3 regions of the Mesorhizobium sp. CNPSo 4670 genome follow, and region 3 is predicted to be linked to each of the others. Evidence: predicted binding sites of a transcription regulator. Region 3 holds the regulator's gene; each other region holds the start of a gene.
The links. The regulator PhoB, encoded in region 3, activates phosphate uptake and scavenging genes when phosphate is short. The targets are predictions, from matches to a motif close to TGTCATNNANCTGTCAT.
Positions count from the first base shown of each region.

Region 1: a site for PhoB is predicted at 9,036-9,052, ahead of AC0ZT5_RS19225 (DUF1045 domain-containing protein). Genes of this name have one in related genera too.
Region 2: a site for PhoB is predicted at 7,471-7,487, ahead of AC0ZT5_RS04235 (PhoX family protein). Genes of this name have one in related genera too.

Region 1 is NZ_JBWJFQ010000011.1:70,899-81,483, reverse strand. It holds gene AC0ZT5_RS19270 (LacI family DNA-binding transcriptional regulator) at 1-9, opposite strand, end outside; gene AC0ZT5_RS19265 (sugar-binding protein) at 588-1,550, shown strand; gene AC0ZT5_RS19260 (sugar ABC transporter ATP-binding protein) at 1,656-3,194, shown strand; gene AC0ZT5_RS19255 (ABC transporter permease) at 3,254-4,249, shown strand; gene AC0ZT5_RS19250 (aldose 1-epimerase) at 4,370-5,269, shown strand; gene AC0ZT5_RS19245 (hypothetical protein) at 5,286-5,501, opposite strand; gene AC0ZT5_RS19240 (COG4280 domain-containing protein) at 5,498-6,256, opposite strand; gene phnN (phosphonate metabolism protein/1,5-bisphosphokinase (PRPP-forming) PhnN) at 6,369-6,998, opposite strand; gene AC0ZT5_RS19230 (alpha-D-ribose 1-methylphosphonate 5-triphosphate diphosphatase) at 6,995-8,149, opposite strand; gene AC0ZT5_RS19225 (DUF1045 domain-containing protein) at 8,184-8,891, opposite strand; gene iolB (5-deoxy-glucuronate isomerase) at 9,149-9,961, opposite strand; gene AC0ZT5_RS19215 (DUF3329 domain-containing protein) at 9,967-10,185, opposite strand; gene iolE (myo-inosose-2 dehydratase) at 10,265-10,585, opposite strand, start outside.
Region 2 is NZ_JBWJFQ010000002.1:155,689-166,273, forward strand. It holds gene AC0ZT5_RS04195 (GGDEF domain-containing protein) at 1-274, shown strand, start outside; gene AC0ZT5_RS04200 (hypothetical protein) at 355-531, opposite strand; gene urtE (urea ABC transporter ATP-binding subunit UrtE) at 910-1,605, opposite strand; gene urtD (urea ABC transporter ATP-binding protein UrtD) at 1,675-2,421, opposite strand; gene urtC (urea ABC transporter permease subunit UrtC) at 2,428-3,660, opposite strand; gene urtB (urea ABC transporter permease subunit UrtB) at 3,657-5,273, opposite strand; gene urtA (urea ABC transporter substrate-binding protein) at 5,391-6,701, opposite strand; gene AC0ZT5_RS04230 (hypothetical protein) at 7,015-7,422, shown strand; gene AC0ZT5_RS04235 (PhoX family protein) at 7,543-9,456, shown strand; gene AC0ZT5_RS04240 (GMC family oxidoreductase) at 9,565-10,585, opposite strand, start outside.
Region 3 is NZ_JBWJFQ010000005.1:92,363-102,947, reverse strand. It holds gene pstS (phosphate ABC transporter substrate-binding protein PstS) at 1-429, shown strand, start outside; gene pstC (phosphate ABC transporter permease subunit PstC) at 496-1,479, shown strand; gene pstA (phosphate ABC transporter permease PstA) at 1,483-2,334, shown strand; gene pstB (phosphate ABC transporter ATP-binding protein PstB) at 2,331-3,137, shown strand; gene phoU (phosphate signaling complex protein PhoU) at 3,163-3,870, shown strand; gene phoB (phosphate regulon transcriptional regulator PhoB) at 3,890-4,579, shown strand; gene AC0ZT5_RS11300 (ROK family protein) at 4,734-5,981, opposite strand; gene xylF (D-xylose ABC transporter substrate-binding protein) at 6,337-7,377, shown strand; gene AC0ZT5_RS11290 (sugar ABC transporter permease) at 7,527-8,858, shown strand; gene AC0ZT5_RS11285 (ATP-binding cassette domain-containing protein) at 8,873-9,673, shown strand; gene AC0ZT5_RS11280 (putative quinol monooxygenase) at 9,769-10,077, shown strand; gene AC0ZT5_RS11275 (EthD family reductase) at 10,112-10,426, shown strand; gene AC0ZT5_RS11270 (sigma-70 family RNA polymerase sigma factor) at 10,497-10,585, shown strand, end outside.

The DNA.
Region 1 (10,585 bases), on a different contig from region 3:
CTCGCTCATGGCATCCCCAATCCTAGGCCTGTCTAGCGGCAGCCGGTCAGGCCGACAAGATAGCGTGACATTATCGATTTATAGAAATCGCTGCGATCATTTATATCTATAAGTGCTCTCGAGGTCCATCTTTCACGCAGTGCTACCCAAGCCGGAACCCAAAAGCCACAAGGCTTGGCCCCAGGCACAGGTAACGCACCAACTCGCCGGCAGGTGCGCCGCGAAGCCTTAATACTGCCCTGGATACAGCTCGAAAACTAATACTGTTTACTAATACAAAAATGCGCTGTACCGTCAATCCACCGCATCCGGCCCGGTCGGTCCGGGAGCGGCGGGAGTGCGTGAAAACAGCCCGATGGCGAGCGGACACTACCTCCGCAAGCTCTGTCTCGGACAAGTGATATGTCTGACAAATCGGACTATTTACGAACGAAGGATGAGTCTCTAAAGTCCACGATCGCAGCTGGATCGACGCCGTTGTTTCGGCGCCGGGACCCTTTGAGGAGGAGGGCGTTCAAGCTGCAGACGGCAAATTCAGGTGACTAAGATCGGTCAGTCGAACGACTGAGCCAAACGGGAGGTTGAACATGAAATCCTTGATACGAAATGCATCCGTAGCCACAGCGGCGCTGCTCATCGGCCTGACGGCGACGGCCATCGCACGCGCCGACGACAAGCCGACGCTGGCCTTCGTCGTCAACGGCGCTTCCGATTTCTGGAAGGCCGCGGAAGCCGGCGTCAAGAAGGCGCAAGGTGAACTGCCGGACTACAATCTCGAGCTCAAATATCCCGAGCAGTCCTCGGTCGCCATCCAGCAGCGGCTGATGGATGACCTGGTGACGGCTGGCGTCAAGGGCATCATGGTCTCGGCCGTCGATCCCAAGACCTCGACCGACGGGCTGAACAAGATCGCTTCGCAAACCGCGCTGTTCACCACCGACAGCGACGCCCCGCAGACCAAGCGTGTCGCCTATATCGGCTCGTCCAACGTCGATGCCGGCAAGCAGGCGGCCGAGATCGCCAAGAAGGCGATGCCCAATGGCGGCAAGTGCCTCGGCTTCGTCGGCCTGCTCGGCGCCGACAATGCCAAGGAACGCATCCAGGGCATGAAGGACGGCCTCGCCGGCACCAAGATCGAGCTCGTCGACGTGCGTGGCGACGACATCGACCAGGCGCGCGCCAAGAAGAACGTCGAGGACGCGCTGGTCGCCAGCCCCGACGTCACCTGCATGGTCGGCTTCTATTCCTACAACACGCCGCGCATCTATGAAGCGCTGCGCGACGCCGGCAAGCTCGGCTCGATCACCGTCGTCGGCTTCGATGACGATCCGATCACGCTGGGCGGCGTCAAGGAAGGCACCGTTGCCGCCACCGTCGTGCAGCAGCCCTTCGAATGGGCCTATCAGGGCATGAAGCTGATGGCTTCCTATCTCAAGGGCGACAAGTCGGGCATCCCGGAGGGCGGCCTGATCATCATCCCGACCAAGATCATCGGCAAGGACGACGTCGACGCCTATGCCGCCAATCTGAAGGCGATGTCCGGAAACTGAGACAAATCCGTTACGCCGGCTCAGGGTTCGCCTTGAGCCGGCGATCGTATTGACGGGCCGGCGAAGGCCGGTCAGTCTGTAGCCCACCGGCTGCTGTCAGGCGTGATGAATTATTCCGAAACATCCATAACGGCGTCCACCCCGTTCCTCACGCTCGAGAACGTGCGCAAGACCTATCCGGGCGTCGTCGCGCTCGACGGCTTCTCCATGGAGGTCAGGCCGGGCGAGGTCATCGGCCTCGTCGGCGAAAACGGCGCCGGCAAGTCGACCTTGATGAAGATCCTCGGCGGCGTCACCAGGCCCGACACCGGCACCGTCACCGTCGACGGCATCGCGCATGACGGGCTCTCGGTCGAGGCCAGCCTCGGTTCCGGCATCGCCTTCGTCCACCAGGAACTCAACCTGTTCGACAATCTCGACGTTGCTGCCAACATCTTCTTTGGCCGCGAACCGTTGCGCGCCGGCGTATTAAAGCTCGTCGACCGCGCCCGGCTGCGCACCATGGTGGCGCCGCTGCTGAAGCGCGTCGGCGCCAATTTTTCCGCCGACACGCCGGTCGCCGCCCTGTCGCTGGCCCAGCAGCAGATGGTCGAGATCGCCAAGGCGCTGTCGATCAAGGCAAGGCTGGTCATCCTCGACGAGCCGACATCGAGCCTGCCGCTCGCCGAAACCGACAAATTGCTCGACGTCATCAAGGCGTTGAAGGCCGACGGTATCAGCGTCATCTTCATTTCGCACCGCCTGCATGAGGTCGAGCGTGTCGCCGACCGCGTCGTCGTGCTGCGCGACGGGATGCTGGCCGGTACGCTGCAGAAGAGCGCCATCAACCACGACCAGATGGTCAAGCTGATGATCGGCCGCATGCTGAAGGAGCGCGAAAAAGCCTCCGAGGCCGCGCGCGCGCCCGGCGCCGTGGCCCTCTCGGCCAAGGCCGTCCGCACGCCTGCCTATCCCAGCCGGCCTGTCGATCTCGATGTCAGGCGCGGCGAAATCCTCGGCCTTGCCGGGCTTGTCGGCTCCGGCCGCACCGAACTGGCGCGGGTGTTTTTCGGCATCGACGGCAGCCTTGGCGGCGCGCTCGAGCTTGGCGGCAAGCCGCTTGCACTGGGCTCGGCGGCGGATGCCGTCGCCCACGGCATCTTCCTCGTGCCCGAGGACCGCAAGCTGACCGGCATCCTGCTCGACCTGTCGATCGCCCAGAACATCTCGCTGCCCAATCTGCCGGCGCATGCGCGCCGCTCGCTGGTTTCGGCAAGTGCCGAGACCGCCACCGCCGAAAAGCAGAAGAGCAATCTCGGCATCAGAGCGCCGTCGGTGCAGACACGCACCGGCACGCTGTCGGGCGGCAATCAGCAGAAGGTCGTGCTCGGCAAATGGCTGGCCATGAACCCGAAGGTGATGATCCTCGACGAGCCGACGCGCGGCATCGATATCGGCGCCAAGGCGGAAATCTATGGGCTGATGCGGGCGCTGGCCGACGCCGGCGTCGCCGTGCTGATGATCTCCAGCGACATGGAGGAGGTGATCGGCGTGTCCGACCGCATCGCCGTCATGCATGAGGGCCAGATCTCGGGCATTCTCGACAAGGACCAGTTCAGCCAGGAAAACGTGCTGTTGCTGGCGGTGGGCAAGCAGCCGAAATAGTTTTTTGCAGCGGGGTCGCGGGAAGCGCGATCTGCTCAGGCGGCAATGGGGAGAAGACGATGAGTAAGAAAGATCTCGGCCTGCTGATCCTGATCCTGGTCGTCGGAACTGTGGTGGCGATTATCAACCCGCGCTTCCTGTTGCCGATCAATCTCGCCAACACCTCGAACCTGATCGGACTGTTCGGCATCCTGTCGATCGGCCAGGCCTTCGTCATCATCACCGGCGGCATCGAACTGTCGGTCGGGTCGGTGGTCGCGTTGCTGGGAACGCTGTTCATCGACTTCATCGCCGTGCGCGAGCTGGACTGGCCGCTGGCCTTCGTGCTGATCATCGCGCTCGGCGCCATCATCGGCCTGGTGCACGGCTGGCTGATCACGCGGCTCAAGCTGCAGCCCTTCGTCGTCACCCTGTGCGGCCTGCTGATCTATCGCGGCGTCGCCCGCTTCTACACCGCCGACGGCACTGCCGGCTTCGCCTTCGGCCAGAACTTTCCTGACCTGGAATTCCTGACGGCTGGCCGCTCCTGGGGCGTGCCGAACAGCTTCATCGCGCTGATCGTCATCTCCATCGTCATGTGGGTGGTGCTGCACCGCTCGGTGTTCGGCCGCTACCTCTATGCCATCGGCAAGAACGAGGAGGCGGCGAAATACTCCGGCATCCGCACCGGCCGTGTCGTGATGGCCGCCTATGTGATCTGCGGCGTGCTGACGGCGCTGTCGGCGATCTATTTCGCCATGTACACGCGCTCGATCTCGCCGGCCAGCCACGGCCAGTTCTACGAGCTTTATGCCATTGCTGCGGCCGTGCTCGGCGGCTTCTCGCTGCGCGGCGGCGAGGGCTCGCTGATCGGCGTCATCCTCGGCACGGTGCTGCTGCAGGAGCTGCAGAACCTCGTCAATCTGCTCGGCATCCCGTCCTCGCTCAATTTCGCGGTGATGGGTGGCGTCATCCTCATCGGCGTGCTGGTCGACCAGCAATGGGGCGTGTTCCGGGCAAGGCGGCTGATGGTCGACGCCGCTCGCAAGAACGTGGCCGGTGCGGCTGCGGAATAACCGCCAGCCCCGGCACAGCTATGTCGATGAAATGATTGCAGCCGTGCTGTTCTTCTGCGATCCACTGAACACGCACATCGGGGCAAATGCCTGAAATCGATGGCGGATGGATGGCAGGCGATGGGTGTAATTCCTGAACCGTTGACGCTTAGGGCCGGGGCGCTTGAGGTCGACCTCGTGCCGCGAATTGGCGGAAGTATGGGCGGGCTGCGCTGGCGCGGCATCGATCTCATGCGCCGGCTTTCCGATGACGATCGGCAAGCGGGCAACGTGCTTGGCGTCGCCATGTTCCCGATGATGCCCTACGCCAACCGCATCGCTGGAAATGCCTTCGAGTTCGCAGCAAAGCGCTGGCAGGTCCAGCCGAACAATCCACCCGAAACAATCAACGTGCATGGCAGTGGCTGGAAACACGCCTGGACTGTCGCTGAGGCGAGCGACGCCCAGGCAACGCTGTCGTTGGATATCGCGGCCGGCGTCGAACCCTACGCCTACCACGTGACGCAGGTTTTCATGGTGTCGGAGGAAGGCCTCGGCGTGACCTTGACGCTGACCAACACCGGGCCGGTTTCCATGCCGTTCGGTTTTGGCCTGCATCCCTGGTTCGATCGCGACCCGGACGTCACGTTGCAGTTCGAGGCGACGCGATTCTATCTCGAAGAACCGCTGGGCATCGCGGGCGATCCGATCACGCTTGCACCCGAACTCGATTTCGCCGACGGCCGGCCTCTGCCCGCCGGCTGGCGCAACAATGACTATGGCGGTTGGACGGGTGAAGCGACGCTTCGGTTTCCAACGCGCGGCGCAGGCTTGCGCATCAAGGCCGAGCCCGTCTTCAAGCACCTGATGCTGTACGCCGACCCGACGAAACCGTATTTCTGCGTCGAACCGCAGACCAACGCCTCCGGCGCTTTCAACCGGGGCGGATGGAGCGACCCGGACGAGGGCATCATCGTGCTCGCCCCAGGCGAAAGTGCGGCTGGCACGGTGTCGCTGATGCCTTTTGCACTTGGGGCCTGAAGCGACCGCGCGAGCGCTACCGATTGGTCCCGCGTGCGGCGCGGCGAACGCTTTGCAACAGGATGGCGAGGCAGCCCACTAACAAAAGAGCGCCGCCGAGCAGCGGCGGCAGCGCCAGCAGCTTCACCGCCGCCGTGATGACGGCCACCAGGACCAGCGCCAGCAGCGCCAGACTGCCGTCATCGACGAACATGCCGAAGAATTCCTTGGCCGCGAGCCGAATGACGTTCATCGGGCGAGCCCTCCGCCGCTGAGTGTGGGATAGGCAGCGCGCAGCCAGCGCACCATGGCAAACGACGCCAGCGCGACGATGGCGAAGATGGCGACCAAGGCGAGATCGGCGCCTGGCCAGTCGGCGCCGATGCCTTCGCCGGTCCAGAAGATGCCGAAGCTGGTCAGCATCAGCCCGACGACGAATTTCAGCGCATTTTCCGGCACGCGCGCCAGCGGTCGGTGGACCGCCAGGCCGATAAGCATCACCAGAACGAACGCCGCCAGCGCGCCGAGGCTGGCGTAAAGCGTCTGTCCATGTGCGGCGCCGACGGCAATGACGATGAACACCACCTCGACACCCTCGAGCAGCACCGCCTTGAACGACGCCAGCCCGGCGAGGTAGTCGGCGCGGCGGTCGTTGGTCTGCCGGTGCAAGGCGGCGGTTTCCTTGGAGAAGGCCGCCTCCTCGTCATGCAGGGCGATGACGCCGACGCTGCGCAGGATGGCCTTTCGCAGCCAGCGCATGCCGAACAGGATCAGCAGCACCCCGACGACGAACTGCAGCGTGGTGATGGGAACAAGCGCCAGCAGCGGGCCGAACGCCAGCACCAGGGCCGCCAGCAGCGCCAGCGCCAGTGCGGCGCCGGTCAGTGCCGGGCGCCAGCTGCGCGTCACCCCGACAGCGAGCACGATGGTGAAGGCCTCGACGACCTCGACGAAGGACGCCAGGAATGCCGCCGTGATGGTCGAAAGGATGGGTGTCAGAGTCTGCATGGAGATTCTTCTTGGAAGGTCGTTGCCTCGGGATCGCGATCCAGCATCATGATGCGGTCAGCACCATACAGCGCTCCAGTAGCAGCGAAAAAGCAAGTGGAGCGCTATGGCTCTAGATCAAGCCCGATATGTCGGAGAAGGCCATCGCCTTGCGCAGCACCTCGGCGAAACGTTCGCCGGCCGCCTCGCGCGGGCCGCTGTTGTCGATCGAGGTGACATCAGGTCCGGACAAGGTCACATTGGCGCTGCGCGCCAGCCGGGCCAGCACCTCGCCGCGCGACTCGCGCCCGCGCATAGCCAGCCGCTCGGCCAGCACCTCCGGCGAGGTGGTGATCTCGACGATGGCTAGATTCGCATAGCGCTCGCGCAGGACCGGTATGATCGCACGCGACACATTGGCGACGGCGACACGGCCGTTGGCGACCGACCAGTCGACATCGACCGGGATGCCGTAGTGCAAGCCATGCGCCTCCCAGGAGATGGCGAAGGCGCCATCCGCTTCGGCTTCGATGAAGGCAGCGTCGGCCAGCGTGTCGTGATCCTCGCTCGCGGCATCGCTCGGCCTGGTAATGACGCGGCGTACGAACTCCAGCCGGGTCTCGTCGGCAAAGCGGGCGCGGGCGTAGCCGATCACCGTATCCTTGCCGGCGCCGCTCGGGCCGACGACGGCGACGAAGACGCCGTCGCGGATCGGAAACGTCTCCGCGGACAATTCGCGCTCGATCAAGGCCGACACCATCATGCGACCCGGCGTCCCTGCCGCCAGACCGTGCGCACGACCGGAACATGGTCGTCGACACGCACGCGCACCAGATCGGCGCGTCGGCCCTGCTCGATGACGCCGCGGTCGGTCAGGCCAACCGCTTCGGCGGGGTTCTTCGAGACCATGGCGACCGCCTGCGGCAGCGAAATGCCTTCGACGACGTCGCCGAGGAAGAACGCCGACTGGATCAGGCTGAAAGGAATATAGTCGGACGACAAGATGTCGAGCAGCCCATCGCCGGCGAGCGTGCGGGCCGAGACATTGCCCGAATGCGAAGCGCCGCGCATGACGTTGGGCGCACCCATCAAGACGCCGAGCCCGGCCTGTTTCGACGCCCTGGCGGCTTCCTCCGTGGTCGGGAATTCCGCGACGCGCACGCCCTGTTCGATCGCCTCGTCGACATGGCCTGTCGTGGCGTCGTCGTGGCTTGCCAGCACGATGCCGCGTTCGTGGCAGGCGGCGGCGATATGGACACGGTTCGGTCCCGAATTCCTGGCCGATTCCGCCATCCGCTTTTCGCAGAACAGCTTGAAGTCGCGGTCGGTCAGTTTCAGCTTGCGCTGGTAGTAATAGGCATAGGTTTCGAGGTTGACGAACTGGCGCTGGCCGGGCGCATGATCCATCAGCGATGCCAGCTTGACCCGCTCGTCACCGTCGAAATTGGCGAAGGCCTTGAGGCAGTCCGGCGCCGAAACCTCACAGCGCAGATGGATGAAGTGGTCGGCCCGCAGACGATCCTGCTGGACACTGTCCTCGATCGCGTCCGCCAGCTTGCGGATGTCGTCCGATGTCAGGTCGGCGTCCTCGTCCATGCCGACGCGCAAGGCATCGAGCACGGTGGTGATGCCGGCGGTCGCCACTTGCGCGTCATGGGCGAGCACCGCAGCGATCGGGTTCCAGCGCACCTTCGGCCGCGGCGCGTAGTGGCCCTCGAGATGGTCGGTGTGGAGTTCGACCAGCCCGGGAATGATATAGTCGCCGCCCATGTCCTCGCCGGCCATGTTCCCGCCGGTGTGGCCGATGCCGGCATCGATGCCGGCGATAAAGCCGTCGCGCAGCACCAGCGAACCCTCGACGATCTCGTCGGCAAGGACGATGCGCGCGTTGGTAAGAACAGTTTCGGCGGTCATTTCAGGCAGTCCTTGTTTATTCCGGCTCGGTTATTCATGCGGTTTTTCTGGCAGGGCGGCGCCCGAGCGCGTGATGTGAGAGCACCATGAACGGTGCGCCCGGTTCGGTTTCGACAAAAAGCGTCAACGCATCCACCAGCACCGGCTGTTGCAGCACCTCCGCGAACAGGCTGTCGATTGCTGCGCGAAGACGTGGGCTTTCCTGTGGCCCCGCCCGGCCGGACAGCGTCATGTGGAAGCGGAAGGTCTCGAAGACATAGGGATAGCCCCACTGGCACAGATTGCGGAATTCGGCGGGCTTCAGCGAGTCCGGGCTGCGCCGTTCGATCTCCGCCTCGGTCAACGGCGCACGAAACCGGTCGAAACCGAGCACCACGTCATCGGCAAAGCGGTTGAGCGGAGGCAGCGGTCCTTCCGGCACCAGCGCAAAGAAGCTGTCGATCTGGCTGACGACAAGGCGCGGGATCGTCACCACCGGCGTTGCCTCGGCAAAATGGTCGAGTGCCGTGCGCAGCGAGGTCTCCGTCTCGTTGGCAGCCAGCCGGAAGGGGGCTTTCAGCGTCGCGTGAAAACCGTAGCGCCGCGCCGAAGCGGTGTGGAAGGCAACTTCCGCCGCCGACAGATCGGCCACCGTCTCCACCGGCCTTGTCGCGCCACCGAACGGGTCGCGCCCCAGCCAATTGGCGGCGATCCGCGCCAGCGGCTCGTCCTGCCGGGGAGTGAAATAGATGGCGTAGCGCATGAGAAGAAGTCCTCGTCAAAGCGCGCCGCGTTTGAAGAAATGCTGCGACGCGCTTTAAGTCTTGGTTTTTCGCATGTCGTAATCCCAAAACCGCTGCTCACTTTTGGGCGACATGCACTGGCCCCGCTGCCATAGGCGATTTCCATGACGGATTGACGAAGCTTTGAAGGGTTTTCGAAGGCAAATCGACCCGGTGGGTCCTTAGCCGACGATTTTCCCGAGCTGGACCAACAGCTTCACCCGAAACGTATGACCGGTCAGGCTTTCATCAACCATTCGTGCTCGGGCGCGTTGTGGAATTTCCACGTCCGCTTCGGCCCGGCCATCACGTTGAGATAGTAGAGGTCATAGCCATGGCAGGCGGCGCAGGGATGATAGCCCTTGGGCACCAGAACGACATCGCCATCCTCGATCGCCAAGGCTTCATCCAGCGCGCGATGCCCGTTCTTATCGGCGTCGGTGTAGACGCGCTGGAAGGCAAAGCCCTGCGGCGGGTTGAGCCGATGATAATAGGTCTCCTCGAGATAGGATTCGGCCGGCAGATTGTCCTGGTCATGCTTGTGCGGCGGGTAGCTCGACGTGTGGCCGCCGGGCGTGATGACCTCGACCACCAGCAATGAATCGGCCGGCTTGCCCTCCGGCAGGATATTGGTGACATAGCGGGTGTTGGTGCCCTTGCCGCGCACCTCCTGGCCGAGATCCTCCGGTCTGATCACACGCACCGGCAGGCCGCCGCCGAGGCCCGGTGCCGAGCAGACCGCGAGTTCCAGCTCGGTGTCTGCCTTGACCGACCAGTCGGAACCCTCGGGTACATAGACCGACCACGGTTTGCCGTCGAAGGGCGACATGCGCTCGCCGAGCAGCCCGAGGTCCCTGCCGCCGGCCGTCGCTTTGCCCTTGCCGGTGACGAACACCAGGCAGACCTCGCGATCGTCCGTTTTTCCCGACGCGCTCTCGCCGGGATTCAGCCGATGCAGGTCGAAACCGACATAGGTCCAGCCTGCGATCTGCGGCGTCACATGGGCGACGCGGCCATGGCCCTTGTTGGCCTTCACCAGCAGCTTCGACATCCGGTTCACTCCTTCGGTTCGGGCTCGGCCGCTGCCTTGCTCTCGTCGGCCGGCTTGTAGAGATAGAAGAACTGCCACACGCCGTAGCCGGCGAAGCCGAGTGCGATCATGCCCCAGAAAGGCGTGCCGGTGGCGAATTCGATGATCGACCAGATGACGCAGACCGCGACGACGGCGACGCGCCGCCACAAAGGCCGGAAAAACGGGTGCTCGGAATCTTTCATCCGGCCAACCTACAGCAACCCGGCTTCGCCGAGAACCAGCGCGTCAGGTATTGGCAAAGCCGCAGGCATTGGGGAAGCCTTAGGCATTTGGAAAGCCCTGTGTCTCGACCGTATAGCCGGCCGCCGTCATCACCCGCATTAATTCCTTGTGGCCGACCTCAGCCATCTTGAGCGGCGGGTTCTTCTTCGGATCCTGCTCGGCCTCGACCACGAACCAGCCCTCGTAACCATGGTCGGCAAACCGCTGCACGATGGCGCCGAAATCCAGCGAGCCGTCACCCGGCACCGTGAAGGCCCCGAGCGCGACGGCGTCGAGGAAGGATTGCTTGGTGCGGTCGAGCTTGTCGATCACGCCCATGCGCACGTCCTTCACATGCACATGGCTGATCCGCTTGTGATG
Region 2 (10,585 bases), on a different contig from region 3:
CATGGGCGGCGAGGAATTCGCGCTGGTGCTGAAGCGGACCTTGCCCGAAACGGTGGAGGCCACCGCCGAGGCCATACGGGCTGCCTTCGCCGCGTGTCGCATCGAGACCGAGACGGGGTCCCTGGCATGCACGGTCAGTGCCGGATTTGCTTTCGGCACCAAGGAGGGCCTCAGCTTCGACAAGGTGCTCAGCGCCGCCGACAACGCGCTCTACGCCGCCAAGCGCGGCGGCCGCAACCGCGTCACGGCCTCGCCAATTCGGCGCGTGGGTTAACTGCGATCCTGATATGTCGACCGTATTGTCGGGACAGTCTTGCCTGTTTTTCGGCAAGACTATCGTGAGTGAAGGCAGCCCTATGCCGCCATGACGATTTCGTTGAAAGCATCGAGGTCGACATAGAAGACCTTGGTGATTTCCTCGATCAGCTCGTCGCGATCGTACCCCTGGGACCTCAATATGTTGATGGCTGTCATGATGTCGACGCGCTCGGTTAGCCGCCGCTTCTGGTAGTCCTCGACGTAACGTTCCATGGCTGTCCCTTAGCCTGTGTGCCCAAACGCGTTGAACGACAATCAGATCGCAGGAGGGAAGCTAGGAATGCATGCTTGCGTGGAACTTGCCCGGCCTTCGCCGCGCCCCTCGATCTGCGATAAAGCCAGACTGATACGGAAAACGGCCGACTCACAAAAGCCAAGAAAAGACTAGCACGCAGCCGCTGCTACGCCAGAGACACGGATGTCTGGATCGACGAAATATTGGACTTGCGAAAGACTTCGGACCGTCACCTGAAGTCCAATGCTGATTCTAGTGCATGTCGCCCAAAAGTGCGCAGCGGTTTTGGGACAACGACATGGACAAAACCACAGATCTAAAGCGCGTCGTTTGAATCCGTCTGGATGCGACGCGCTTTAGACGGTCAGGAATTTGCGGACATCCGCCCTGTCGAGATCTTCCGCCGGGCCGGTGTGGACGATCAGGCCGCGGTCCATGATGTTGACCTCGTCTGCGAGCTCGCGGCAGAAATCGAGATATTGTTCGACCAAAAGCACGGCAATGCCCGCCTGGTCACGCAGATAGCGGATGGCGCGGCCGATATCCTTGATGATCGACGGCTGGATGCCTTCCGTCGGTTCGTCGAGCACCAGCAGCTTCGGCCGCATCACCAGCGCCCTGCCGATGGCGAGCTGCTGCTGCTGGCCACCGGAAAGGTCGCCGCCACGGCGACCGAGCATCTGCTTCAGCACCGGGAACAGCTCGAAGACATGGGCGGGCACGTTGCGGTCGGCACGCTTCAGCGGCGCGAAGCCCGATTCCAGGTTTTCCCGCACCGTGAGCAGCGGAAAGATCTCCCTGCCCTGCGGTACGAATGCGATGCCCGACCGGGCGCGGTCATACGCCGCGCTCCGGTCGAGCGCCTTCCCCTCGAAGGCAACGCTTCCGCTCGTCAGCCGATGGTGGCCGACGATCGATCTCATCAAACTGGTCTTGCCGACGCCGTTGCGGCCGAGCACGCAGGTGATCTTGCCGGCACCTGCCTTCAGCGACACGCCACGCAGCGCCTGAGCGGCGCCGTAGTGGAGCGTGGCGTCAGAAACTTCGAGCATGTCAGCGCCTTCTCCAGAACCGCAGGAAGGACAGATCGAAGCGATGGAATTGAACCCGCCAGACCATGCTCATCTCCCCAGATAGACTTCGACGACGCGCTCGTCGGCAGACACGAAATCGAGCGTGCCCTCGGACAGCACCGAGCCTTCGTGCAGGCAGGTGACCTTGACGCCCAGCTCGCGCACGAAATGCATGTCATGCTCGACGACGATGACCGAATGGTCGCGCGCGATCTCCTTGAGCAGCCGCGCGGTTTCCTCGGTCTCTGCATCGGTCATGCCGGCGACCGGCTCGTCGACCAGCAGCAGCTTCGGGTCCTGAGCGAGCAGCATGCCGATCTCCAGCCACTGCTTTTGTCCATGGCTCAAATTTGCCGCCAGCTGGTCGCGTTTGTCGCCGAGCCGGATGATGCCGAGAATGTCGTCGATCTGCCGCGCTTCGACGGTCGAGCGGCGATGGAACAGCGCTGGGAAGATCGAGCGCGGCCCCTTCAGCGCCAACATCAGATTCTCCTTGATCGTGTGGTTTTCGAAGACCGTCGGCTTCTGGAATTTGCGGCCGATGCCCATCATGGCGATCTCGGCTTCATCATGCCTGGTCAGGTCGATCTGGCCATCGAAAAACACCTCGCCTTCGTCGGGCCGCGTCTTGCCGGTGACGATGTCCATCATCGTCGTCTTGCCGGCCCCGTTAGGGCCGATGATGGCGCGCATCTCACCTTTGTCGAGCACCAGCGACAAATTGTTGATCGCGCGAAAGCCGTCAAAGGACACCGAGACGCCGTCGAGATAGAGGATCGTGTGCGACTTGCTCATGATCGCTCACTCCGCCGGCTGCGGTTCGGGACTGGTCGACGACCAGTCGCCCGGCTTTGTCGCCGCGCTGCGAACGATCTTCTGCGGTGGCGGGGCGACGGGGTCGCTGCCGGCCTCCTCCGCCAGAGATGCTGCCCGCAGCGCCTTGGCGTTGCCGCGCCAGGAATCCCACATGCCGACGATGCCTTTGGGCAGCAAAAGTGTGACGGCGACGAACAGGCCGCCGAGCGCAAACAGCCAGAATTCCGGCAGCACGCCGGTGAACCAGGATTTGCCGGCATTGACCAGCAACGCGCCGATGATCGGCCCGACGATGGTGCCGCGCCCGCCGACGGCAGCCCAGACCACCACTTCGATCGAATTGGACGGTTCGAACTCGCCGGGATTGATGATGCCGACCTGCGGCACATAGAGGGCGCCGGCGATGCCGGCCATGACCGCCGACACTGTGAAGGCGAACAGCTTCACATTCTCCGCCCGCCAGCCGAGGAAGCGCGTGCGGCTCTCGGCGTCGCGTACCGCCATCAGGAGCTTGCCGTATTTGGAACCGACGATTGCCCAGGTGACGAAGACGGCGAGCGCCAGCATCACCGCGCTGGCGGCGAACAGCGCCGAACGCGTCGCGTCGGCCTGCACGTTAAAGCCGAGAATATCCTTGAAATCAGTCAGGCCGTTGTTGCCGCCGAAACCCATGTCGTTGCGGAAGAAGGCGAGCAGCAGCGCGTAGGTCATCGCCTGGGTGATGATGGAGAGGTAGACTCCTGTGACACGGCTGCGGAAGGCGAACCAGCCGAAGACGAAAGCGAGCAGGCCGGGCACCGCCAGCACCATGAGGCCGGCGAACCAGAAATGGTCGAAACCAGTCCAGAACCAGGGCAATTCCTTGTAGTTGAGGAACACCATGAAGTCCGGCAGGATGGGATTGCCATAGACGCCCCGCGCGCCAATCTGGCGCATCAGGTACATGCCCATCGCATAGCCGCCGAGCGCGAAGAAGGCGCCGTGGCCGAGCGAGAGAATGCCGCAATAGCCCCAGACAAGGTCGAGCGCCAAAGCGAGCAGCGCATAGCAGAGATATTTGCCGGTGAGCGCGACGATATAGGACGGCACGTAGAAGGCGCTGGTCGGCGACACCGCCAGGTTAAGCAGCGGCACGATGACGGCCACCGCCAAGAGGATGAGAATCGTGATGGCGATGCGGCGGTCCGCCCCCGCGGCGAAGAAGCGTCCGGTGATCATGCTTCCACCGCCCTGCCCTTGAGCGCGAACAGGCCGCGCGGGCGCTTCTGGATGAACAGGATGATCAGCACCAGGACGACGATCTTGCCGAGCACGGCGCCGGCATAGGGCTCGAGGAACTTGTTGACGATGCCGAGCGAGAACGCACCGACCAGCGTGCCCCACAGATTGCCGACGCCGCCGAAGACCACGACCATGAAACTGTCGATGATGTAGCCACGGCCGAGATTGGGCGAGACATTGTCGATCTGGCTGAGCGCGACACCAGCAATGCCGGCAATGCCGGAACCGAGCGCAAAGGTCAGCGCGTCGACCCATGGCGTCTTGATGCCCATCGAGGCGGCCATGCGCCTGTTGGCTGTGACGGCGCGCATCTGCAGGCCCCAGGGCGTGCGCCTCATCACATAGAGCAGCACGGCAAAGACGGTGAGCGCGAAAACCAGGATCCAGAGGCGGTTCCAGGTGATCGCGAGCTGGCCGACATTGAACGAGCCCGACATCCAGGAGGGATTGCCGACTTCCTGGTTGGTCGGCCCAAAAATGCTGCGCACGGCCTGCTGCAGGATCAGCGAGACGCCCCATGTCGCCAGCAGTGTCTCCAGCGGCCGCCCGTAGAGAAAGCGGATGACGCCGCGTTCGATGGCCAAGCCGACAAGCGCCGCGACGAGGAAGGCGAGCGGTAGCGCGATGACCAGCGACCAGTCGAACAGGCCGGGAAAGGATGTGCGGATCACCTGCTGGACGACGAAGGTCGTGTAGGCGCCAAGCATGACCATCTCGCCATGTGCCATGTTGATGACGCCCATGACGCCGAAGGTGATGGCAAGCCCGATTGCCGCCAGCAGCAGCACCGAGCCCAGCGATATCCCGTACCAGATGTTCTGGCCAGCATCCCAGAATGCCAGCGTAGAATTGATATCGGCGATTGCGGCCGTCGCCGCCTCCTGGACCGCACCCGAGGCGTTCGCCTCGACCGAGGTGAGCAGCGAAACCGCATCGCGGTCGCTCCGTGCGCCGATCAGCGCGATTGCAGCGAGCTTGTCGGCATCCGTCCGGTCGGAAACCAAGACAGAGGCGGCACGGGCCTGTTCGAGCAGGGCCTTGACGCTCGCCACGGCCTCGCTGGCGATCGCGGTGTCGAGCGGCCCGATGTTTGCGGCATCGGGTGTCTTGAACATGGTGTCGGCAGCGGCGATGCGCACGGCCGGATCCTTGGCACCGAGCGTCAGCGTGCCCAGCGCATCGCGGATGACGCGTCGCAGCGTGTTGTTGACCTTGATCTTGGTGATGTCGTCCTTGGCGGCATCCGCCGACTTCTCGCCGCTCAGCGGATCGAACAGCTCAACGCTGTCGCCCGCCTCCTTGCCGACGAAGACCAGCGAATCCGCCTTGCGGATATAGAGATTGCCGTCGGCGAGTGCCGCAAGCGGCCGTTCGACAGCCGGATCACTTGTAGCCGCAAGGTCGTGGACGACAGCACCTGTTTCCGAAAAGCCCTTGGCCGTCGCGAATTTGGCGATGATGCCACGCAAATCGGCTTCGCCAGCACCCGACGACGACAGCGTCGCCAGCAGGAACAAAAGCGTCAGGCCAATCGCGCGCAACAGGTTCATCGGCTTCAGGCAACCCTTGAAGGTTTGAATTGGGCGTCCGGACGGCGGAGGAAACCGTCCGGACGCTGCGGTCTGAGGTCATGGACCTGCGGCCCAGACCTGGTCAGCCCGGGAGGATCAGTTTGTGCCCTTGCCGCCGCATTTGCCGGTGGCGACATTGAAGTTGCCGCAGGACAGAGGCGCTCGCCAATCGGAGATGAGGTCCTTGGAGTCAGGCAGGTAGTCGGACCATTCGTCGCCCATCACAAGGCCCGGCGTGCGCGAAACCGTCTCGAACTGGCCATCGGCCTGGATTTCGCCGATCAGCACCGGCTTGGTGATGTGGTGGTTCGGCATCATCGTCGAATAGCCGCCGGTCAGGTTGGGCACGGAAACGCCGATCATGGCGTCGATGACCTTGTCCGGATCGGTGGTGCCGGCCTTCTCGACCGCCTTCACCCACATGTTGAAGCCGATGTAATGGGCTTCCATCGGATCGTTGGTGGTGCGCTTGTCGTTCTTGATGAACTTGTGCCAGTCGGCGATGAACTTCTTGTTCTCAGGCGTATCGACGCTTTCAAAGTAGTTCCAGGCGGCGAGATGGCCAACCAACGGCGCCGTGTCGAGACCGGCAAGCTCTTCCTCACCGACCGAGAAGGCCATGACCGGAATATCCTCGGCCTTGATGCCCTGGTTGCCGAGTTCCTTGTAGAACGGCACATTGGCGTCGCCGTTGACGGTCGAGACGACGGCGGTCTTCTTGCCGGCCGAACCAAACTTCTTGATTGCTGAAACTTCGGTCTGCCAGTCGGAGAAGCCGAACGGCGTGTAGTTGACCATGATGTCTTCCGCCGCGACGCCCTTGGCCTTCAGATAGGCCTCGAGGATCTTGTTGGTGGTGCGCGGATAAACGTAATCGGTACCTTCGAGCACCCAGCGCTTCACCGAACCGCCGTCCTCGCTCATCAGATAGTCGACGGCCGGAATGGCCTGCTGGTTCGGCGCCGCACCCGTGTAGAACACGTTGCGCTCGCTTTCCTCGCCCTCATACTGGACGGGATAGAACAGGATGTTGTCGAGTTCGCTGAACACCGGCAGCACCGATTTGCGCGACACCGAGGTCCAGCAGCCGAACACCGCGGCGACCTTGTCCTTGGAGATCAGCTCGCGCGCCTTTTCGGCGAACAGCGGCCAGTTGGAGGCCGGATCGACGACCACGGCCTCGAGCTTCTTGCCAAGCAGGCCACCCTTGGCGTTCTGCTCGTCGATGAGCATCAGCATGGCGTCCTTCAGCGTCGTCTCCGAGATTGCCATGGTCCCCGACAGCGAATGGAGAATGCCGACCTTGATCGTGTCGTCGGCCGCCCTGGCGGGCACGGACATCAACAGGCCGGCAGCAACGACGCTCGCCGAAAACATTTTTGTTATTGTCGAGAAATTACCCCTCATGCCTAACACTCCCAGGCTGGTTGATTGCACCGCAACAATGCAATGCAACCCCCATGCCAATCGCCGGGGAGATGCCGAACAATAGACAATAGATCAATATTATCAGATGTTTGGTATATTAGCTTTATGAAAACAAAGAGGATCCGTTAAAAATTGATTGAGAGAAATTTGCGCAGCGCACAAGGACTTTGCCTAATTTTCGCCCAAATTGGCAAACTGCCTAGTTTTTGAACTTCGCCGGCGGATCGCAAGTGACACAGGTTGCGGCTCGGCGCAGAAATAGGGCAAGCTCGCACCTCAAACGAGCGACGTCATGGTATCCGGCATTTCACGCATTTTTATCGGCATATTGGTTCTGGCGGCAGCGACCGGCACTGCCCGAGCCGACTTCAGCGACGGCAAGATGCCCGACGGCACCTACCACTGTGAAGTGTACCTGCTTGGAATGTTCCTCAACCTCGGCGATATCACCATCAAGGGCAACGTCTACAGCGGCCCGGTCACCTTCGGGACCGCCCAGCAGGGCTACAATTACCAGATGGATGCAAACGGTGTGATCTCGTGGCTTGGACCACTGGGTGGCTATACCGCTGGCGGCAACTCGCTGTCGCTGACCCAGGCCACGCTCGACGGCCAGAGTGCGCCCTCCTTCGACATCATCATGAAGCAGCCCGACGGCGCCTTCACCGCCTCGACGTGCACCAAAGGAAGCGGCCCGTAAATATTCCTTGGCAATAGCAGCCGCCTCGGCGGGCCTGCCTGTCTCTCATGTCATCTGGATGTTGCCGAAACTGGATAGGCAGCGGTGCGCCGTCACCATCCACCTTGAGAGGCACACACAATGGCCAACTCCCGGTCTTCATCCTCCCCTGTCATTCGCGACGTCATAGCCGAGCGCGTCTCGCGCCGCACTCTCCTGAAGGGCAGCCTCGCATCGGGTGCCTTGATCGCCGGCGGCAGCTTCGTCGGTTCCTTGTTTGCCGGCGAAACACATGCCGCGGCGGCGCTTTCCACACTTGGCTTTCCCGAGTTGAAGCGCGTCTACGACAAGACGCACGCCGCCGCCGAGGGCTATGAAACCACGATCGTGGCACGCTGGGGCGACCCGCTCGTCGCGGGTCTGCCGGATTTCGACGGCAACAAGGTCGCCGCCGACGCGCAGGAAAAGCGCTTTGGTTACAACTGTGACTACATCGCCTTCCTGCCGCTGCCGAAAGGCACGGTCAATTCCGACCACGGCCTGCTCTGCGTCAACAACGAATACATCTCGCCCAACGTCATGTTTCCCGGCATGACCGAGGATGACGCCGGCAAGACGATGACCAAGGAACAGGTCGATCTCGGCATGGCGGCCATGGGTCACTCGATCGTCGAAGTGCTGTTGAAGGACGGCAAGTGGTCGCTGGTTGAGGACAGCCCGCTCAACCGCCGCATCACCGTCAACACCGAAATGACCGTCTCCGGCCCGGTTGCCGGCCACGCCTTGATGCAGACCTCGGCCGATGCCACAGGCACGAAAGTGCTCGGCACCAGCTACAATTGCAGCGGCGGCTTCACTCCGTGGGGCACCGTGCTGACCTGCGAGGAGGGTGTTTCCGACCTGTTCGGCGGCGATCCGAAGAAGGCGCCGACCGCGGACATCCTCGATCGTTATGGCTTCGACGGTTCCGACATCTACGGCCGTAGCCGCTTCCACGACCGCTTCAACATCGACAAGGAGCCGAACGAGGCCAACCGTTTCGACTGGGTGGTCGAGATCGATCCCTATGATCCCCAGTCCAAGCCAGTGAAGCGCACGGCACTTGGCCGCATGTCGCATGAGGCGTCGACGGTCGTCCTCAACAAGGACGGCCGCGTCGTCGTCTACATGGGCGACGACGATTATTTCGAATACATGTACCGCTTCGTCTCGAGCAAGGCTTACGACCCGGCCAAACCGGCGTCCGGCAACGACCTGCTGGACGATGGCGTGCTTTCGGTCGCGCGCTACGACGCCGACGGCTCCATGACCTGGCTGCCGCTGGTTCACGGTCAGGGCAAGCTTACGGCTGAAAACGGCTTTGCCGATCAGGCCGAAGTGCTGCTGAAAACAAGACTGGCGGCGGACGCGCTGGGTGCCACGCCAATGGACCGCCCCGAGGACATCGAGACCAATCCGGTGACAGGCCGCGTCTATGCGGTGATGACCAAGAACAAGAAGCGCGACCAGTCGAAGATCAATCCGGCCAACACGCGTCCGGAAAACCTCTGGGGTCACATCGTCGAACTGATCCCGCCAGGCGGCCGCGGCGTGGACGCCGACCATACCGCCGACAAATATGCCTGGGATCTGTTCGTGCTGTGCGGCAACCCGAAGGACGCCGCGGTCGGCGCCACCTTCCACCCGGACACATCGGACAATGGCTGGTTCGTCTGCCCCGACAACATCACCTTCGATCCGGCCGGCCGGCTCTGGGTGGCGACCGACGGTGCCAATGATTTCGACCTGCCGGACGGCGTCTACGGCGTCGACACCGAAGGCCCGGCGCGTGGCCTGCCGAAGCTGCTGTTCACGTGCCCGCATGGCGCCGAAGCAACCGGCCCCTGCTTCACCCCCGACGGCACGACCTTGTTCCTGTCGGTCCAGCACCCGGCCGAGGACGCCGAGACGCTCGACAAGGTGCAGACACTGTGGCCCGACTTCAAGGACGGCCAGTTGCCGCGCCCATCCGTGGTCGCCATCCGCCGCAAGGACGGGCAGCCGGTCGGCGCCTAGTCAGTCTGGTCCCACAAAAAGGCGGAACGCGCGTTACGCGTTCCGCATGCTGCCCGGGAGGACACTGAAGTTGGCACCGCCCCGGTTATGGGGCGATGTCTTGCCGGCTCAGATCGTCTTGGCCGACATCTGCGCGGCGATGTAATCGGCCTGGCGGATCGCCAGCGACACGATCGTCAAGGTCGGGTTTTCGGCGGCGCCCGTCGTGAACTGACTGCCGTCCGACACGAACAGGTTCTTGATGTCGTGCGTCTGGCCATGCTGGTTGACGACGCCATCGTCCGCCTTCTCGCTCATCCGGTTGGTGCCGAGATTGTGGGTCGACGGATAGGGCGGCGTCGGGAAGGTGCGCGTGGCGCCGACCGCGGCGTAAAGCGCCGAGGCCTGCTTGTAGGCATGGTTGCGCATCGCGGTGTCGTTCGGGTGATCGTCGAAATGCACGTCGGCGATCGGCATGCCGTGCTCGTCCTTCATGTCGGCATGCAGCGTGATGCGGTTCTCCCCGCGCGGCATGTCCTCGCCGACGATCCACAGCCCGGCCATGTGGTCGTAGTGGTCGAGCGCCGTGGTGAACGAGCGGCCCCAGGCCCCTGGATCGAGGAAGGCCGCCATGAAAGGTAGGCCGAGCGACAGCGTTTCGAACTCGTAGCCGCCGACGAAGCCGCGTGACGGATCATGGCGCGCTTCGTCGCGGATGATGCCAGCCATGGTGGTGCCGCGATACATGTGCACCGGTTTGTCGAAGATGGCATAGACCGAGCCCGTGGTGTGGCGCATGTAGTTCTTGCCCACCTGCCCGGATGAGTTGGCAAGGCCGTCGGGGAATTTGCCCGACGACGAATTGAGCAGCAGCCGGGGGCTTTCGATTGAGTTGCCGGCGACGGCGACGATACGGGCTTTCTGCTCCTGCAGCTTGCCGTCCTTGTCGGCGTAGACGACGCCGGTCACTTTGCCCGAGGCGTCATGGTTGATCTTGATCGCCATGGCGTTCGGCCTGACTTCGAGATGACCTGTTGCTTCGCCCTTGGGGATCTCGGTGTAGAGCGTCGACCATTTGGCGCCCCATTTGCAGCCCTGGAAGCAGAAGCCGGTCTGCTGGCAGGACAAACGGTCGTCGCGCTCGACCGAA
Region 3 (10,585 bases):
GTCAAGCAGACCGACGGCGGCATCGGCTACGTCGAGTATGCCTATGCCAAGCAGAACAACCTGTCGTACTCCAAGATGTTGAATGCCGCTGGCAAGGTCGTCGAGCCGTCGCTCGAATCCTTCGGCTCGGCTGCTTCGAATGCCGACTTCAAGGGCGCGAAGAACTTCAACGTCATCATCACCAACGAACCTGGCGATGCCACCTGGCCGATCGCTGCTTCGACCTGGGTGCTGATCCACAAGACCCCCGATGACGCCGCCGCGACCGGCGAAGCGCTGAAGTTCTTTGCCTGGGCCTACAAGGACGGCAAGGAAACCGCCAAGGGTCTCGACTACGTCTCGATCCCCGACAGCGTCGTCGACCTGATCAAGGCTTCGTGGAAGGCCGACATCCAGGCTGACGGCAAGCCCGTCTACGTCGGCGAGTAACATCCCTTTGAAGGAGCGCCGCGCCGCGGCGCTCCTTTTCCCTCAACTCAAAGAGCCGAGCTTCACATGAGTGCTGTCCAGGAAGCCTTGCCAGCCATTCGAGGTTCGCGCGACGCGACTGTCAGACGTTTCGCGCTGACCGACGCGATCTTCCACGGAATGACCCGTGCCGCAGCCATACTGGTGCTGGCCTTGCTCGGCGGTGTTGCGATCTCGCTGTTTGCCGGCTCCTGGCAAGCCCTGTCGACCTTCGGCTTCTCCTTCCTGACCAGCGAAAGCTGGAACCCGGTGACGGAGAAATTCGGCGCGCTGGCGCCGATCTACGGCACCATCATCACGTCCGCCATCGCCATCCTGATTGCCGTGCCGCTCGGTATCGGCATCGCCATCTTCCTCACCGAGCTTTGCCCGCGCCCGCTGCGGCGCCCGATCGGCATGGCGGTTGAGCTGCTCGCCGGCATCCCTTCGATCATCTACGGCATCTGGGGCCTGTTCGTGCTGGCGCCCTTCCTGCAGACGACCGTGCAGCCCTTCATCATCAGCGCGTTCCATGGCATTCCCGGCCTCAACAGCCTGTTTGCCGGTCCGCCCTACGGCATCGGCCTTTTGACGTCGTCGCTGATCCTTGCCATCATGGTGCTGCCTTTCATCACCTCGATCACCAAGGACGTCTTCGACACGGTGCCGCCGGTGCTGAAAGAGTCCGCCTACGGCATCGGCTGCACGACCTGGGAAGTGACCCGCCGCGTGGTCATTCCCTATACAAGGATCGGCATCATGGGCGGCGTCATGCTCGGCCTTGGCCGCGCGCTCGGCGAAACCATGGCGGTGACCTTCGTCATCGGCAACGCGCACCGCATCAGCACCTCGCTGTTCGCGCCGGCAACGACGATCTCCGCGACCATCGCCAACGAATTCACCGAAGCCGTCGGCGATCTCTACACCTCTTCGCTGGTAGCGCTCGGCCTGATCCTGTTCGTCATCACCTTCCTGATCCTCGCCATCGCACGCTACATGCTGATGCGCATTGACGCCCGCACGGGAGCCTGACCGATGTCGACAGCCACATCGCTTCATCAGAGCCGCAAGAGGAAGAATTCCGTGATGATGACGCTGTGCGTCGCCGCCGCGGGCATCGGACTTGCCTGGCTGGCGCTCATCCTCGGCGCGCTGCTCTACAAGGGCCTGTCCGGCGTCAATCTTGCGGTGTTCACCGAAATGACGCCGCCGCCCGGCGATGCCGGCGGCCTGCTCAACGCCATCTACGGCAGCATCGTGATGACCATTATCGGCGTCGTCGTCGGTACACCGATCGGCGTGCTGGCCGGCACCTACATGGCCGAATACGGACGCTTTTCGAAGCTCACCACCGTGGTGCGCTTCATCAATGACATCCTTTTGTCGGCGCCGTCGATCATCATCGGCCTTTTCGTCTACGAACTGATGGTCCGGCCGATGGGGCATTTCTCGGCGATCGCCGGCGCTGTCGCGCTTGCCATCCTGGTCATCCCGGTCGTCGTTCGCACCACCGAGGACATGCTCAACCTGGTGCCGAACGCGTTGCGCGAGGCCGGCACCGCGATCGGCGCGCCGCGCTGGGTGGTCATCAAGTCGGTCGCTTACCGCGCCGCCCTTTCAGGCATCGTCACCGGCATATTGCTGTCGATCGCCCGTATCTCCGGCGAGACGGCGCCGCTGCTCTTTACAGCGCTCAACAACCAGTTCTGGTCGAGCAATCTCAACGCGCCGATGGCCAGCCTGCCAGTGACCATCTTCCAGTTCGCTCTCAGCCCTTACGAGGAATGGCAGCAACTGGCCTGGACCGGTGCACTCATCATCACATTGACGGTTCTCGCGCTCAGCATCTTTGCTCGCAGCCTGACCGGACGCAGAGAGGACAAATGAGCCAGATGTTGTCTCCAGACATGACGATCGCCGCCGAGGCAATTGCCGGCAAGGCCAAGATCGAGGTCAAGAACCTCAACTTCTACTACGGCCAGAGCAAGGCGCTGAAGGACATCACGCTGTCGCTGCCCGAGCGCAGCGTCACCGCCTTCATCGGACCTTCGGGCTGCGGGAAGTCGACGCTGCTGCGCGTCTTCAATCGCATCTACGAGCTCTATCCCAAGCAGACGGCCGAGGGCCAGGTGCTGCTCGACGGGCAGAACGTTCTCGACCGCTCGCAGGACCTCAACCTGCTGCGGACCAAGATCGGCATGGTGTTCCAGAAACCGACGCCGTTCCCGATGTCGATCTATGAAAACATCGCCTTCGGCGTCAGGCTCTACGAGAAGATCAGCAAGTCCGAGATGGACGGCCGTGTCGAGCAGGCGCTGAAGCGCGCCGCACTGTGGACCGAAGTCAAGGACAAGCTCAACGCCAGCGGCCTCAGCCTCTCAGGCGGCCAGCAGCAGCGACTCTGCATCGCCCGCACCGTGGCGGTGAAGCCGGAAGTCATCCTGCTCGACGAGCCGGCCTCGGCGCTTGACCCGCTGTCGACCGCCAAGATCGAAGAGCTGATCGACGAGTTGCAAGCCGACTACACGATCGTCATCGTCACCCACAACATGCAGCAGGCGGCGCGCGTGTCGAAGCAGACGGCCTTCATGTATCTGGGCGAACTGGTCGAGTTCGACCGCACCGAGAAGATCTTCACGTCGCCCCGCGAGAAGCGCACGCAGGACTACATCACCGGCCGCTTCGGCTGAGCTCAGGCATACGAGGACTAAGATCATGGGCGAACACACAGTGGCTTCTTTCGACGAGGATCTCGGACAGATCAGCAGGCTGATCCGCGACATGGGCGACCTCGCCGGCTCGATGGTCGGCGGCGCCACCAAGGCGCTGTTGAATTCCGACAACGCCCTGGCGCAGCGCGTCGTCTCCGACGATGCGATCATGGATGCGCGCCAGCGTGAACTCGACGACCGCGCCATCACACTGATCGCCAAGCGTCAGCCGATGGCCGACGATCTGCGCCATGTCGTCGGTTCGATCCGCATGGCCGGCGACCTCGAGCGTATCGGCGACCTTGCCAAGAACATCGCCAAGCGCGTCGGCACCGTCGGCCTCAGCGTCACCCCACGCGACCTGTCGCACTCCATCGACGCAATGGCGCAGCTGGTGCTGATCCAGGTGCAGGGCGTCATCGAGGAATATACGGCGCGCGACGCGGCGGCTTTGGCGAAGCTGCGCGCCGACGACGAGCGCATCGACGTCAAATACACCTCCGTGTTCCGCGAACTCCTGACCTACATGATGGAAGACCCGCGCAACATCACCGCCTGCACGCATCTGTTGTTCTGCGCCAAGAACCTCGAACGCATCGGCGATCACGTCACCAACATCGCGGAAAATGCGTATTATGTTTTGACCGGTACGCAGCTGCCCGCCAATCGTCCGAAGCAGGACGAGACGGCAATGTCCGCGCCGGCGGCATGACGGCAGGGGTGACCAGTCGATGATCGCGCCACGAATCATGGTGGTGGAGGATGAGGAGCCGCTGGGTGTGCTGCTCCGCTACAATCTGGAGTCCGAGGGCTACCAGGTCGAGGTGGTGACGCGCGGCGACGAGGCCGAGATCCGGCTGCAGGAGAACGTCCCCGACCTTCTGGTGCTGGACTGGATGGTGCCGGCGGTTTCCGGAATCGAACTCTGCCGCCGGCTAAGGATGCGTCCCGAGACCGAGCGGCTGCCGATCATCATGCTGACCGCGCGTGGCGAGGAAAGCGATCGTGTGCGCGGCCTCTCGACCGGCGCCGACGATTATCTGGTCAAGCCGTTCTCGACGCCGGAGTTCATGGCCAGGGTCAAGGCGCTGCTGCGCCGCGCCAAGCCGGAAGTGCTGTCCAGCGTGCTCAAGGTCGGCGACATCGTGCTCGATCGTGAATCGCACAGGGTCTATCGCAAGAAGAGCGAGATTCGGCTCGGACCGACCGAATTCCGCCTGCTCGAATTCATGATGCGCCATCCCGGCCGTGTGTTCTCGCGCAGCCAGCTGCTCGACAATGTCTGGGGCGAGACGATCTACATCGACGAACGCACGGTCGACGTGCATGTCGGCCGGCTGCGCAAGGCGGTCAACAATGGCCGCATGCCCGATGTCATCCGCACCATTCGTGGGGCGGGCTACGCAATCCGGGAAGATTAGGGATATGCTGATATTCAGGTGATGCCTGCCTGCGAACGGCAGTTTCCAGCGCTTCCGGTACTCACGGATCCAAATGTCCGCTCCGTTCCGGTTCTCGGAACCCGCCATTCTCGACTCGGCCTAACCTGAATCTCAACACATCCCGACGCGTTATTCACGCAACGTTCTTGCCGCCGAGGCCGGATCTCGCCTGCGTGCCGGGCGCGAAAATCTCCTGGTCTACGAAGGTCAGCGCCCGCGTCGCGCAGCCTTCGCGGATCAGTGGCAGTTCGTTCGGTTCGGTGTCGAAGGAAATCGATTGCGAATGCTGGCCGCCGGCGGTCTGCGCAATCGCCTCGCGCAATGCCGGCTCGATCAGGTCGAAGGCGGCGGCGCTGACACCGACCATGGCGACGGGCGCCGGATCGATCAGCGCGAACAGGCTGCCGAGACCGTAGCCGAGTGCCTCGCCGGCCTTGCGATAGGCCTCGCGCTCGGGTCCATCCCTTTCGCGGGCCGCGCTCGCCAGGGCGCGCATGTCGGCGTCACTGACATCGGCCACCGGTTCCGCGTCCTCGCTCATCTGCCTTGCGTTCCGCCAGATGGCATAGTTGCCGGCATAGGCCTCGACGCAGCCCCGCCGACCACAGCGGCACAGCGCGCCGTGCGGCCGATGGATCATATGGCCGAACTCGCCGCCTGAGGAATGAGTGCCAGTGAACAACTCGCCCTTCAACACCAGGCCCATGCCGATGCCGTGCGACAACAGGATGGCGATGAAGTCGTCGCGGTAGCGATCAGGGTCGCGCCAGCGCAACGCGATCGCCATCATATTGCAGTCGTTCTCCATGGTGGCGGGGATGCCGAACTCGTCCTCGAGTATGTCGGCGAAGGCGATATCGGTGTGCGGCGTGATCGGTGACCACAGCATGGCGCGGGCACGCGTGTCGGTGATGCCCTGGATCGCCAGCGCGATGCGGGCGACACTGCGGACGTCGAGGTCGGGGTCTTCGAGACGACGGCGTACGATGGCAACGCATTCACCGACCAGCGCGTCGCGCGACATGGTCAGCGTGTCCAGCCGGCGCTGTTCCTCGGCGATCACCTGGCCGGCATAGTCGATGACGGCGACCGAGAGGAAGTTCAGCGACAACACCACGGTCATCACCGCCGCCGCTTCCGGATTGAGGCCGAGGCCGACCTGCGGCCGGCCGCGTTTGAGCGAGCCGGCCTCGCTCGGCTTGCTCTCAGTCAGGATGCCTTCGCCGATGAGGTCGGAGGAGATCGCCGATATGGTCGAATGGCTGAGGCCCGTGGTCGCGGCGATCTCGGTGCGGGACGGCTGTCCGGCGCGGCGCACGGCCGCAATCACCATCGCCCGGTTGCGGCGGCGCAGATCGTCGTGGCGGATTCCGACCGACATGCTTTTTCACATCCTCCCGGTCGCTGCAGCCTTTCGTGCCTCCCGAAGGCCATCAGCGAAGCCTGAAAACGCGACGCGCTTCAGGCACTTGTTTCTGCGCGTGTCGTTGCCCCAAAACCACTGCGCACTTTTGGGGCGACATGCGCCAAGCCAAATTCTGGCAGAACCCCACCATCATGTCATTATTTATTCCGGAGCTCGAAAAAAACTTGGAGAGACGTCAAAATCCATCAGAATCGATGTTGACAGCGTTCGGGCGTTGGATCACTATTTTTTCGAGGCTCGAAAAAATAGAGCCTCTGTGCCGGCCTACGGGTCAGTTTGGTCGCGCCATACGCGGCGCAGGGAGGATATTATGAAAAAATTCACAGCCGCCATCCTGGCGGGTGTCGCCATGTCGCTGACGCTGGTGTCGGTCGCGCAGGCGAAGGACAAGGTCATCGGCGTTTCGTGGTCCAACTTCCAGGAAGAGCGCTGGAAGACCGACGAAGCGGCGATGAAGAAGGCCATCGAGGCGGCTGGTGACAAATACATTTCCGCTGATGCGCAGTCCAATCCGGGCAAGCAGCTCACCGACGTCGAGAGCCTGATTTCGCAAGGCGCCAACGCGCTGATCGTCCTGGCGCAGGATGCCTCGGCCATCGGCCCGGCGGTCCAGAAGGCACTGGACGAAGGCATTCCGGTCGTCGGCTATGACCGGCTGATCGAGAACAAGAACGTGTTCTACCTGACCTTCGACAACAAGGAAGTCGGCCGCATGCAGGCCCGCGAAGTGTTCAAGGTCAAGCCGGAAGGCAACTACGTCTTCATCAAGGGCTCGGGCGCCGATCCGAATGCCGATTTCCTGTTCGCCGGCTCCATGGAAGTGCTCAAGGCAGCCATCGATAGCGGCAAGATCAAGAATGTCGGCGAAGCCTATACGGATGGCTGGCTGCCCGCCAATGCCCAGAAGAACATGGAACAGTTCCTCACCGCCAACGACAACAAGGTCGATGCCGTGGTGGCAGCCAATGACGGCACCGCCGGCGGCGTCGTCGCCGCTCTCACGGCGCAAGGGCTGGCAGGATCGGTTCCGGTGTCCGGCCAGGACGGCGACCATGCCGCACTGAACCGCGTTGCACTCGGCACACAGACCGTGTCGGTGTGGAAGGACGCACGCGAACTCGGCAAGAACGCTGCCGAGATCGCCTCGCAGCTGGCCGCTGGCACTGCCCTGGACAAGATCCCGAACGCCGTGAAGTTCACCACGCCCGGCGGCAACGAGACCAACTCGCTGTTCCTGACCCCGATCGCGATCACCAAGGACAATCTCAACGTCGTCATCGACGCCGGCTGGATCAAGAAGGACGAAGTCTGTGCAGGCGTCGCCGCCGGCACCGTCGCGGCCTGCAACTAAAACCGAACGGGATCCCGGTTCGATCTCAGCGCCGCGGCCCCTGGGCCGCGGCGTTTCTCAAGGGGCATTCCGCTTCAAATGATCGCGGAAAGCAAATAGCATCGTGTTTCCGGCATCCGCGCCAGACGGCAAACCGGTGGGAGGACTTCATGACCGACACGGCCTCTAACACGCCTGCCGCGAATGCGCCCGCAGACCGGGCGCGTGCGTCCGAATTGAGCGCCGTCGGACGCTTCCTCAAGGCAACCGAACTCGATACGCGCATGCTTGGCATGGTCGGTGCGTTGCTGGTCATCTGGGTCGGCATTCATATCCTGTCGGGCGGACTTTTTCTGACGCCGCGCAATCTCTGGAACCTGTCGGTGCAGACTTCCTCGGTCGCGATCATGGCGACCGGCATGGTGCTGGTCATCGTCATGCGCAACATCGACCTTTCGGTTGGTTCCGTCGAAGGCGTGATCGGTATGATCATGGGTGTGGCGCAAGCCGAATTCCTCATTCGCGTCATCGGCTTCCAGCTTGGAAATCCCTGGCTCTGGATCATCGCACTGGTCGTCGGCGTGGTGCTCGGTCTTGTGATCGGCGCCTTCCAGGGCTTCATCATCGCCTATCTCGAAGTTCCTGCCTTCATCGTGACGCTGGGCGGTTTGTTGGTCTGGCGCGGCATGGCATGGCTGATCACCAACGGGCGCACGGTCGCGCCACTCGACGCTACATTCCAGCTGATGGGCGGCGGACCGCGAGGCTCGATCGGCGCCACCGCCAGCTGGATCATCGGCATCGTTGCTTGCGTGGCTGTCGCTTTCGCGTTGCTCAACGGCCGGTCGCAGCGCAAACGGTTCAACTTTCCACTGCGCCCCGTGTGGGCGGAAACCTTTCTCGGTGTGGTCAGTTGCGCTGCCATCCTTGGGGCCGTCTGGATCGCCAATTCCTATCCATGGCCAATCGGCATCGTGCGCCAGTATGCACAGCAGAACGGCATCACCATTCCCGAAGGCGGGCTGTTCATCGCCCATGGCATCGCGATACCGGTGCTGATGGCGGTCGCGGTCGGCATCGTCATGACCTTCATCACCAAGCGCACCCGTTTCGGCCGCTATGTCTTTGCCATCGGCGGCAATCCGGAGGCCGCCAATCTCGCCGGCATCAACACGCGCTGGGTGACCATGAAGGTGTTCATGATCATGGGCGTACTGGCCGCGATCAGCGCGGCGATCTCGTCGGCCCGCCTCAACGCGTCGACCAATGCGCTGGGCACGTTGGACGAGCTGCTGGTGATCGCCGCCGCCGTCATCGGCGGCACCTCGCTTGCCGGCGGCTCCGGAACGGTGCTCGGCGCCATGCTCGGCGCGCTGCTGATGCAGTCGCTGCAGTCCGGCATGGTGCTGCTCGGCATCGACTCGCCGCTGCAGAGCATCGTCGTCGGCGCAGTGCTCGTCGTCGCGGTCTGGCTCGATACCGTCTATCGCAAGCGCGTTTAGGGGAGGACAAGGATATGTCAGATAAAACCGCTCCCGCAACCACCGCGCTGATCGACATGAGGAACATCTCGATCGCCTTTGGCGGCATCCGCGCCGTCGACGACGCCTCGATCGATCTGTTCCCCGGTGAGGTCGTGGCGCTGCTCGGCCACAACGGCGCCGGCAAGTCGACGCTGATCAAGATACTGTCCGGCGCCTACAAGCGCGACGCGGGCCATATCTTCGTCAACGGCGAGGAGGCATCGATCTCCAACCCGCGCGACGCCAAGAAATACGGCATCGAGACGATCTACCAGACGCTGGCTTTGGCCGACAATGTCGATGCCGCCGCCAATTTGTTCCTCGGCCGGGAACTGATGACCGCCTGGGGCACACTCGACGACGTTGCCATGGAGGCCGAGGCGCGCAAGGTGATGGGCCGGCTCAATCCCCGCTTCCAGCGCTTCAAGGAGCCGGTGATCAAGCTGTCTGGCGGTCAGCGGCAGTCGGTGGCGATCGCGCGCGCGATCCTGTTCAATGCGCGCATCCTGATCATGGACGAGCCGACGGCGGCACTTGGTCCGCAGGAAACGGCGCAGGTCGGCGAACTGGTCAAGCAGCTCAAGTCCGACGGCATCGGCATCTTCCTGATCAGCCACGACATCCACGACGTGTTCGAGCTTGCAGACCGGGTCTGCGTCATGAAGAACGGCCAGGTTGTCGGCACCGCGCGCACCACCGATGTGACCCAGGACGAAGTGCTCGGCATGATCATTCTGGGCAAATGCCCGCCCGGCGCCATTCCCGGGCCAGGCGCCCTGAAGATCGCCGCCTAGAACTCCAGCGTATCTTCCAAAAAATCTTTCCACGTCTCGATCCGTTTCTTCCCGTCGGATCGTCCTTGGTGTGTCCAAACAGAAGGAGACATGCCATGTCCGACGAGTCCGTCATCTTGATCAATCTGCTTAAGGTCGAACCCGGGAAGCAGGATGCGCTGATCGCGCTCTTGAAGCAGAACACCGACACGGTGATCCGCACGCTCCGCGGCTGGAAGACGACCCGGCTGATCGCTGCAAAAGACGGCGCTGGCGTCGTCATCTACTCCGAGTGGGAGACCCCGGCAGCCGTCGAGGCGATGCGCAGCGATCCGCGCATGAAAGCCTATTTCCCGAAGATCCTGGAGCTGGCGAGCCTGGACTCGATCATGGGCTCGGAGGTGTTGAGCGAAACACACAAGTAAGGTTGGGTCACACAAGCAACAAAGGAGAACCGCAATGTCTCGGATGGTTGTGATTTACCGGACACCGGAGAACGTCGAGGCGTTTGACCGGCATTACTTCGAAATCCACGTGCCTCTCGCCAAGAAGCTTCCGGGCCTCAGGAAGTACGAAGTCAGCAATGGCCCTATCGCAACGCCGGTAGGACCCTCCAACGTTCATCGGATCGGAACGCTGCATTTCGACGACCTTGCGGCGATCGAAAAGGCGTTTGCAAGCGCGGAGGGACAAGCGGCCGGGGCGGATCGCCGCCTTTTTGCGCCTGATGACTCGGGTGTTCAAATGTTCCTTTTCGACAACAGGGAAGTTTGAACCCTCCTCCTTTGTTCGTCTCGGGTAAAATGACGACGAAAGAGCGCGCAGGCGCGGTAGGTCTAGATACATGAACGCGAACGAATTCGAGGATCGTCTGAAAGCGCTGCGGCCACGCCTTCACCGCTACTGCGCGCGCATGACGGGATCGGCGGTCAA